One region of the Pseudomonas sp. PHC1 genome, then DNA from elsewhere that is predicted to be linked to it. Evidence: riboswitches for the same ligand, from Rfam matches in the RefSeq annotation. Region 1 holds a riboswitch; each other region holds the start of a gene.
What was found. Region 1 has a riboswitch for cobalamin ahead of cobO (cob(I)yrinic acid a,c-diamide adenosyltransferase). Riboswitches for the same ligand answer to the same signal wherever they lie in the genome.
Positions count from the first base shown of each region.

Region 2: linked by a shared signal. The riboswitch ahead of cobW (cobalamin biosynthesis protein CobW) and the one ahead of cobO (cob(I)yrinic acid a,c-diamide adenosyltransferase) in region 1 are both predicted to bind cobalamin.
Region 3: linked by a shared signal. The riboswitch ahead of ACKJSM_RS16960 (CbtB domain-containing protein) and the one ahead of cobO (cob(I)yrinic acid a,c-diamide adenosyltransferase) in region 1 are both predicted to bind cobalamin.

Region 1 covers NZ_JBJXHJ010000035.1:26,846-30,112, forward strand. The annotation lists gene ACKJSM_RS27565 (cobyrinate a,c-diamide synthase) at 1-816, opposite strand, end outside; gene cobO (cob(I)yrinic acid a,c-diamide adenosyltransferase) at 813-1,424, opposite strand; cobalamin riboswitch at 1,505-1,731, opposite strand; gene ACKJSM_RS27575 (hypothetical protein) at 1,898-2,482, shown strand; gene ACKJSM_RS27580 (PQQ-dependent sugar dehydrogenase) at 2,549-3,267, shown strand, end outside.
Region 2 covers NZ_JBJXHJ010000012.1:117,166-120,432, forward strand. The annotation lists gene ACKJSM_RS16985 (hypothetical protein) at 1-127, opposite strand, end outside; gene ACKJSM_RS16990 (2OG-Fe dioxygenase family protein) at 127-879, opposite strand; cobalamin riboswitch at 1,226-1,436, shown strand; gene cobW (cobalamin biosynthesis protein CobW) at 1,535-2,608, shown strand; gene cobN (cobaltochelatase subunit CobN) at 2,612-3,267, shown strand, end outside.
Region 3 covers NZ_JBJXHJ010000012.1:109,993-113,259, forward strand. The annotation lists gene ACKJSM_RS16950 (cobalamin biosynthesis protein) at 1-402, opposite strand, end outside; gene ACKJSM_RS16955 (CbtA family protein) at 399-1,100, opposite strand; gene ACKJSM_RS16960 (CbtB domain-containing protein) at 1,112-1,309, opposite strand; cobalamin riboswitch at 1,431-1,653, opposite strand; gene ACKJSM_RS16965 (hypothetical protein) at 1,688-2,014, opposite strand; gene ACKJSM_RS16970 (AzlC family ABC transporter permease) at 2,001-2,699, opposite strand; gene ACKJSM_RS16975 (sugar phosphate isomerase/epimerase family protein) at 2,689-3,267, opposite strand, start outside.

The sequences.
Region 1 (3,267 bases):
CGGCGAGAAGAAACTCAGCTCGGCGCCCATCGCCCGTAACAGATCGAGGCTGGCACCGTAGGTGAAGGCGAAGGCTTCGTCGCGGGCGACCGCAATCCGAACGCCTTGGAGCAGTTTTTCGGTCTCAACGATTTCAGGCGCAGCGAACTCGACGGCCGGTGGCAGCGCTACCTCGCAAGTGCCGGCCAGCGCTTGGGCGGCGGCATCGAGGCGCACGTCGAGGTCATTGAGTTCGCTGGCCTGCACCAGACCGAGATGGCGGCTCGGCAGTTCGATCCCGGTTTCCCGGGACAACGCGCCGTACCAGCGCAGACCTTCGGTGAGGCTGCCTTCGAGTAACTGCGCATGGCGCACGGTGCCGACGCGGTTGGCCAGCACGCCGGCGAACGGCAAGTCCGGCTGATAGCGCGCCAGGCCCAGGGCCAGTGCGCCGAAGGTCTGAGCCATGGCCGTGCCGTCGATCACGCCGAGCACCGGAACGCCGAAATGCCGCGCCAGGTCGGCGCTCGATGGCGTGCCATCGAACAGGCCCATCACGCCTTCGATCAGGATCAGATCGGCTTCGTGAGCGGCTTCCCACAACAGGCGTCGGCTTTCCTGCTCGCCGACCATCCACATGTCCAGTTGATAGACCGGCGCACCGCTGGCGCGCTCGAGGATCATCGGGTCGAGAAAGTCAGGGCCGCATTTGAACACACGAACCTTGCGCCCCTGATTGCGATGCAGACGGGCCAGCGCAGCGGTGACGGTGGTCTTGCCCTGGCCGGAGGCCGGCGCGGCGATCAGTACCGCCGGGCAGTGACGTGGTTGATTCAAAGTTCGACGCCTTTCTGCGCTTTGATACCGGCCTGGAAGGCGTGCTTGATCATGCCCATTTCCGTGACGGTGTCGCCCATCTCGATCATTTCCGGCTTGGCGCCGCGGCCAGTGACGATCACGTGTTGCATCGGCGGGCGGGCCTGCAGATCGCTGAGCACCTGATCCAGATCGAGGTAGCCATGTTTGAGGGCAATATTCAGTTCATCGAGCACCACCAGACCGATCGACGGATCGCGCAACAACTCGCGGGAGACTTCCCATGCAGCCTCGGCGGCGGCGATGTCGCGCTGGCGATCCTGGGTTTCCCAGGTGAAGCCCTCGCCCATCACATGAAAGCGCACCTGTTCGGGGAAGCGGCGGAAGAACAGTTCTTCGCCGGTGCTGTTGCGGCCCTTGATGAACTGCACCACGCCGCACTGCATGCCGTGGCCCATGGCGCGGGCGAGCATGCCGAATGCCGAGCTGCTTTTGCCTTTGCCGTTGCCGGTCAGCACCAGCACCAGACCGCATTCGTCTGGCGAATTGGCGATGCGCTCGTCGATCACGGCTTTTTTGCGCTGCATGCGCGCGAGATGGCGCTCGTCGCGTTCGGGGGAATCAGTCATGGGGGAGCTCTCCGTTGAGGCTGGATAACGGCGGGCAGGCACAAGAATAGACGGCAACAAGCCTGGCATCGCCCACCGTGATGCCGCTGGATGGATCAGGCCGGTCTCCGGGCTCATGAGCGGCTGGTGCCTGGCTGCGCGCCTTCCCGCTTTTACGCAGTGGCATCAGACGCAGCTTTCACTCATTTACCGTTGCGGGGGCAGCGCCGGGATTGTGAGGGTTCATCGCTTGAAGACCCGCCTCACCGGCTTCCCTGTTTCACTCTGTCGACATGCGCCACAGAGCACCTGAAACAAGCCGCGAAGGTTAGAGGGTTGGGGGTGGAGCGTCAATTGAAGAGGGACTTGTGCGGCGAATAACTGCCGCCGATCAATTAACTGACGCCAATCTTGTGCCACACTGCCATGAGTGATATCAAAGAGCCATGCTTTTTGACTGCAGAGAGCACATCACAATAACAAGGGAGAGCACCATGCAAGGCATGATCATCAGCAATCCGCGACTGGAATTCCTGCGCCCGGTGCTGGAACGCTGGTTTGACTGTATCGACCGTTACAACGCCGTGCGCGGCGACAATGACACGCCCTACTGGCACGACGAAAAAGCCAACCTTGGCCTGCTGTCGGCCGCCGCGTGGATGGCTGAACTGGTCACGCTGCGCGACACTGCCACCCGCAAACAGAACGAAGAAGGCGAGCGCAACGCCCGTGCCGATTTGTTTATTGCTGGCGCCGAGGATCGTGCCTTCATTCAGGCGACCCAACGCTGGCCGCGCGTCACCAGCCTGAATCTGACCCAGGCCCTGGCGGATATCACCAGCGACGCCAAGCGCATCAGCTACGCCAGCGACCTGAAACTCGGCTGTCTGTTCGTCGCCCCGCAAAAAGCCCAGCACAGCGCCAGCCCGGAAGAATTGCAGGACATGGTCGACGACCTGCAAAAGGAACACACCTGCGCCGTCGCCTGGTACTTCCCCTATGCCTACCGCAAATTACGCAGTGAAGCCGGTAACTATCACCCCGGCATTGCCGTGCTTTTCAAGGAAGCCCGCGGCTGAAGGTTTGAACCATCGCGATTGTGTGCTTCTCTATGGTCAGGAATGCATTCATAGGGAAGGTCAACAATGCGCAAAACCCCGTTCGTTTTCGTCATCATGCTCGCCGGAGGGCTCACCGCCTGTGGTGAATCCTCCAGCCTGCAAGTCTCCGACGGCACTGGCCCGTCACCCAAACTGCCCGAACCGAACAAGACCCTGATCCCGACGGTGAACATCGCCCCGGCCGTCGGCTGGCCGGCTGGCGCCAAACCGACCACAGCGGCAGGCACACAGGTGGCAGCGTTTGCCGAGAATCTCGATCACCCGCGCTGGCTCTACGTATTACCCAATGGCGATGTGCTGGTGGCGGAAACCAACGCCCCGCCCAAACCAGACGACAGCAAGGGCATTCGCGGCTGGGTGCAGAAAAAAGTCGTGAGCCGAGCCGGCGCCGGCACTCCCAGCCCGAACCGCATCACCCTGCTGCGTGACGCCGATCATGACGGCGTAGCCGAAACCCGCACGGTATTTCTGCAAAACCTCAACTCGCCGTTCGGCATGACGCTGGTCGGCAACGACCTGTACGTCGCCGATACCGATCGCCTGTTGCGCTTTAATTACGAGCCCGGCGTGACCGAGATCAAGACCCAGCCGATCAAGGTTGTGGACCTGCCGGGCGGCACACTCAATCATCACTGGACCAAAAACGTCATCGCCAGCAAGGACGGCAGCAAGTTGTACGTCACCGTCGGCTCGAACAGCAATGTCGGCGAAAACGGTCTCGACCAGGAAGAAGGCCGTGCGGC
Region 2 (3,267 bases), on a different contig from region 1:
ATATGTTTTCGTTGGCGGTCAACGACAAGGTTGAAACTCGTCGAGCACAGGCCTGTTGGAACTGTTCAATAATAAAGTCATGTGTGCCGGGTGGGTTGGCTGAAAGTGCATGCGTCAAAGAGTTCATTAGTAGTCCGCCAGGTCGAAATCGATTATCAACATGTCGCGGCTGCCGCGATTCGAATTAATGCTTGATGTTTGCAGTGGGGAAACTTCGTGCAGAAGTATTCGGTCATTCAATACGGCTGTTTCCATGTAATCCGTCAAAGTTGCTTTGAATACACAGTTGCCACTTTCATTGAATATCCGACTTTCACCGCCGCTGACGCACTGGCGTTGAATCAGATGTTGAAAGACAAAATCGTGTCCGTCGCGATGGCGGCCCTCGGGTGTGGCGTGACCGGCATTACGCCGATCGCAGAGGATACGGAACTGGTGACAGGTCACCAGCCAGTCGCGCGGGCCGATCGTCAGATCCATCAGCGCCAGGTCGGCGGCGAGCACGGTTTGCAGGACCGGAGACTCGATAAACGTTGACTCGCTGCGGCTGTAGGTGCGCTGGACGCCACCCAGCAGCGGGTTGTGGGCCTGGGCTTGAAAGAAATGGCAGTCTTGCAGCGGCGTCCACTGGCGCTCCCGTTGGCGGTATTCGAACTTGCAGATGCGCCGCTGGCGAATGCCGTTCTCCGCGCTCAGGTAGGCATCGGGGTGCAAATGCTCCCACGTCGCGTTGAACGCCTGACACACATCGTGCCCCAACAACCCGACCTGGACCGCCGGATATTGGTAACTGTGCGCGTAGTGGCAATGACGCAGTAGTTGCGACAGTTCCTGCAGTACGGTTCCATCAGATTGCCGCAATGCATTGTCGGCGCTCATGTTGCAGGCACGTAAGTCAGATGGGCAGGAATAGAGAGCGTTGAATGCTGATAGTAATCAGGCATGCAAGAATTCCTTTCTTGTAGAGTGCAGCGTCCTTTGAATCTTCATGTTTCATATCTTGTTTTAATTTATCAATTTGGTTTTTGTAAAGATATGTAATTGGAGAGTTCGAGCGCTCTATTCCGAGGTCGAGCGTCGTGATGGGCAGTTTGGTGGTTAGATGATATGTAAGAGATTGCCTACAACTAATTTTTTAATTGAGAACTGTTTTCGATCAATATATTAAAGAACGATGTCCATATAACGACATTGCTGCAGACGTTGACCCGCCTTGCGCGCATGCGTAGCCTTGCGCTTTCGAGGTTCTTCGGCCCACGCCGAAGCTAAGAAGGGAACGCGGTCCAAGCCGCGGCTGCCCCCGCAACTGTGAACGGTGCTGTTCGCTGCCACGCCACTGCCAACTCCATCCAGAGCCAGCGGGAAGGCGCAGCGAATACCGGGCCAAGGCCCGAACATCGTCAGCCAGGAGACCTGCCTCGTCACAGATTCTCACTTTCAACCGGGCGGGGTGATCCGGTGGCGAACTCTCCAGGCACGCACCCGCGTTGCCGGTCTCGTCCCGTATGCCCGCCACCTTGCCAAAGGGCATCCGATGAAAACACTGGCCAAACTCCCCGTCACCATCGTCACCGGCTTCCTCGGCTCGGGCAAAACCACCTTGCTGCGGCACATGCTCGACAACGCCCAGGGCCGCCGCATCGCGGTGATCGTCAACGAGTTCGGCGAGCTGGGCATCGACGGTGAAATCCTCAAGCAGTGCACCATCGGCTGCACCGAAGAAGAAGCCACCGGCCGCGTCTACGAACTGGCCAACGGTTGTCTGTGCTGCACGGTTCAGGAAGAGTTCTTCCCGGTGATGCGCGAACTGGTGGCCCGTCGCGGCGACCTTGACCACATCCTGATCGAAACCTCGGGCCTGGCCCTGCCAAAACCTTTGGTGCAAGCCTTCCAGTGGCCGGAAATCCGCAACGCCTGCACCGTTGACGCGGTGATCACCGTAGTCGACAGCCCGGCCGTGGCCGCTGGCACCTTCGCTGCGTTCCCGGATCAGGTCGACGCCCAGCGCAAACTCGATCCGAACCTGGACCACGAATCGCCGCTGCACGAACTGTTCGCCGACCAATTGGCCAGCGCCGATCTTGTGATTCTCAACAAGGCCGACCAGACCAGCGCGGAAGACCTCGCTCGCGTGCGTCTGGAAGTCGCTGAAGAGCTGCCGCCAGCGGTAAAAATCGTCGAAGCCAGCAACGGTCGCCTGCCGTTGGACGTGTTGATTGGGCTGGGTGCCGGTTCCGAAGAACACATCGACAGCCGTCACAGCCATCACGATCACCACCACGGTGAAGGCGATGACGATCACGATGACCACGATCACGACGCCTTTGATTCGATCTCCATCGAACTGCCGCAAGCCGATGAGAGCCTGCTGCTCGACGCACTGACGCAACTGGTCGTTCAGCACGGCATCCTGCGGGTCAAAGGTTTCGCGGCGATCCCGAACAAGCCGATGCGGCTGCTGATTCAGGGCGTGGGCACGCGTTTTGACAAGCACTTCGACCGTCAGTGGGGCGCTGATGAGGCGCGGGTGACGCGTCTGGTGCTGATCGGTCAGGCACTGGACGCCGCGCAGCTCGAAGCGCAACTGCGCGCCGCGCTCAGCGTTTAAGCCATGCACCTGCTCAGGACCCAGCCCGGCGGTTTCGTGTCGGATGACAACATTGCCGACCTTGGACAGACCCCCGCCGAGCTGGTGATCCTGTGCAGCGGCGACTCCAGCCTTGCCTTGCTCGCCGAAGCCGCGCAGCAATTGCCCGAGGATTACCCGAGCGTGCGGCTGGCCAACCCGATGCAGGTGCAGAACCATGCGTCGGTCGACCTGTATGTCGATGAGGTGCTGCGCCACGCCAGGGTCATTCTGATCTCGCTGCACGGCGGCATCGCTTATTGGCGGTATGGCGTCGAGAGGCTGGTCGAGTTGTCCGAACGTGGCGTGCAGGTGATTCTGGTGCCGGGCGATGACCGTCCCGACCCGGAGCTCAGCGACCTGAGCACCGTGGACGCCGAGGATCGCGACCGGCTCTGGCAGTTTCTGCGTCAGGGCGGCCTGGGCAATGCGCTGGATTTCTTCCGCTGCCTGGCCAGTCGCTGGCTGGCGCGGGATTACGTGTGGGGCGAGCCGCAAACGCTGCCGCGCACGGCGATTTACTACCCGAACAAAAACACCGCCGCACTGGGTGACTGGCAAGCCGACTGGCTGCCCGGTCAACCGGTCGCGGCGGTGTTGTTTTATCGCTCGCATTTGCAAGCGGCGAATACGGCGTTTAT
Region 3 (3,267 bases), on a different contig from region 1:
GGCCAATGCCAGAGTTGCCTGGGCGTATTTTTGCCGGGATATCAGCAGTTTTGCCGGGCCGCTGATCAACTGTTCGGCGAGCGCCAGCGCGGCACTTTCCGCCACGCCGTAGCAGCCGGTGCGTTCGAAGGCGATCTGTGAGTGGTGACTCAAGCGTTGCTGATAACTGGCCAGTTCTTCACTGCTGAAATACAGCAACGGCAGTGCCAGTTGGGCGGCGAGTTCCTGCAAACCGGGTTCATCGCGTTTGAGGTCGATGCTGGCCAGCGCCTTGATCTTTTCAAGATCAATCCGGTGCGCCTGCAACGCCTGGTCAAGCAATGCGCGCAGCGTGCTGGCGGGGCAGCCGCGCTGGCAGCCCAGGCCGACCACGAAAGTCGGCACTGCGCTGTCATCGGTCATGCGGGGTACTGACCTTCGCTTTTGCGGCGGAACAACCAGGCGCTGATCAGACCCAGGGCCAGCCAGAACGCGACGTTGGTCAGCTGCGAAGCGATTTTGAACTGAGCTTCAAGGGCCTCCGGAGCGAGCATCGAATGCACTTGCGGTTGCGGCGCGCCGATCACGTGCGGCACGGCAAGGATTGCCACGCCGAGGATCTTCATCAGCCAGTGGCGGCTGAATGCGATCAAGGCCAGGCCGACAGCGGTGGAGGCGGCAGTGCCGATCCACCACATTTGACGCGAGGCCAGATCCGCGGCGGCAGTCCCCGGCAGCTCAGGCGGCAGGCCCATCGTCGGCGCGAGCACGAAGGTTGCGTAACCGGCCAAGCCCCAGAGCAGGCCTTGTGACGTTTTGGTCGGTGCACGCAGGGTGTACAGGCCGGCCAGCATCAGGGCAAAACCCACGGCAACCACCAGATTGCCGCCAGTGGTGGACACCACGCGCTGCCAGCCGTCTTCCGGCTCCCAGGCCTCGGCATCGTGAGTGTGGGCGGCGGTGCCGGCGGCGTGTTCGTGAGCTTCGGCAACCGGTTCGGCCTTTTCGTAGGTTTCTGCCTGAAGAATCAGCGGCGATACCCAGAAGCTTTGCAGCAATGTCAGAAGCAGGGCGGCCAGAAGGCCCGTGAAACCTGCGGTCTGCGCAATACGCTTGATCATGTCGTCAGGTCTCAGTGGCACGGGAACGCGGCGCTGTGGCGGGTATCGTGAGCGGCGTTGTGTACCGCTTCGATGTGCGAAAAACCGGCGAAATACACCAGGCAGGCGCCCAGGATCGACGCGCAGACGGCGGCGGTCAGGCGTTGGCTCAGGGTGGTGGTGCTGGAGATCTTGTCCGAATTGCTGCCGGTGCTGCTGATGATCGACATGGCGCTTCCCTCTGGAGTGTCAGCGGGTGAATAGAGCGCATGAAAGCCCCTGCGGCCGGGCACACAGAGGTTCGAACAGCGCCCGCCCACCGCGGGTTTGTTATGTTCAGTGGCGCAAGGATGCGCACTGTGTGTTGCGGGCCGGTCTCCGGGCTCACGAGGGGTTGGCGTCAGGCCAACCTGCAAGCGTCACCTTCCCATGCCCGTGGGCACAGTGGATCTGACGCTTCGCTCGCTTACCGTTGCGGGGGCAGCACCGGACTGACATGGCTTGAGAGTAAAGCACATGATTCACCGGTTTCCCGTTTCACCCTGTGAAGGGCACCCGTAACAAGTTGTGTAGGAGACCATGGGCGGGGGATTCGCGTCAATCGACGGCTAAAGCGTCGCGAGTGCCACGTACACCGCCAAGGCGATCAGAAACGCATAGTAGGACTTGATTGGCGTCAGGCTCAGCAGCCAGGCCAGCGTGACCGGCACGACCCACTGCATGGCGGCTGCGTGCTGCTTGGTCAGCGGATGGAGTGACCCGGCCAGCAGGCTGACCAGCATCGCCACCGACGTGTACTTGCCGAGGCGACCGATGAAGCTGCGGGCACCGCCGGACAGCCGCTCGACATCGACCGCCAGCGGCAGCAGCCGGCAAATCGCGGACACCAGCGCGCAGATCAGCACATACAGCCAGAAAGTACTAGGTTCGGTCATAGGCATAACTCGTCAGGACTGTGACCGCCAGGACCAGCAGCAGGCTCACTTCGCCCAGCGACAGCAAGCTGACGGCGGTGGCCAGGCCGGCGATCCATTGCGCGTGGAAGCTGTGACGCTCGCGGGCCATCTTGCCAAGCGAGGCGCTGATGAAGACGGCGATCACCACGCTGACGTGATCCATCACGGCGTTGTCGGCCAGGCTCGCAAAGCAATAGCCGGCGATGGTGCCGAGCAGGGCGGCGGCGTACAGCAAAAAACACACGGTGTTGGCGTACGCACGACTGATCGGTTGCTGTTCCTTGCGGATCGACATTAGCGTGAATGCAGCATTGGCCATCACCGCCAGCGCCGGAACGAACGCCTTGATCGGCCCTTCAAGGCTGGATTTGAGGCTCAGCGTGAAAACCAGAAAGCGCAGGTTGATGCTCAGTGCAGAGACCAGCACACCAAAGGCGTTCAGCAGATGCGCGGGCGTTTCCAGCAGCGTCAGTTGCAACGGCGAGGCCATCACCGTACCGCTGAACACCACCATGGCCGGCAAGTCCAGGCCATGGCGACGCCCGAGCATGCCGATCAGGGTGAAGGTCAGCAACAGCGAGAACACGAACGGCAGCGCATCGCGAATGCCGGTCGCTATCTCGTTGTGCGACGCCGGTTTTGCCAGTGCGGAATCAACCGGCATGGGTGCGTTGCCGCGTGCCGGCGAGCAGTTCCTCGACCCCCTCCTTGTAGGCCAGGGCCTTCTCCAGGTAGTACTCGGTGGAGAAACGCGGAATGAACTCTTCCACCACCGCGACCCCGCGATAGCCGTTGACCGCGAAGCGATTGAGCACATCGCTCAGGCGCAGGTTGCCTTCGCCGATCGGCAGATGTTGGTGGTGCGTATCGTTGAGATCGGCAATGTGCAGGTGCCGAGTGATCGGCGCCAGACCGGCGATGGCTTCGAACAGGCTTTCGCCATACGGCAGCAGCGAACACAGGTGCGTCACGTCGATGGTCACGAAGCATCCGGTTTCCTGGTGGAAGCGCAGGTGTTCCTCGACCGTGAATACCGGGAACTTCGGCCGCTGTCCGCCCATGTTTTCCAGGCACAGGGCAATGCCATCGGTGTTGCAGCGTGTGCTGACCTGATTGATCGCGTTGATCAGGTTGTCCAGCAACTCGCCATTTTCCAGCTGATCCTTGTAGCCGGGGTGAAAGGTGACGCTGGTGGCACCCGCCTCACGGGAAAAATCCACGGCGGCGCTCAG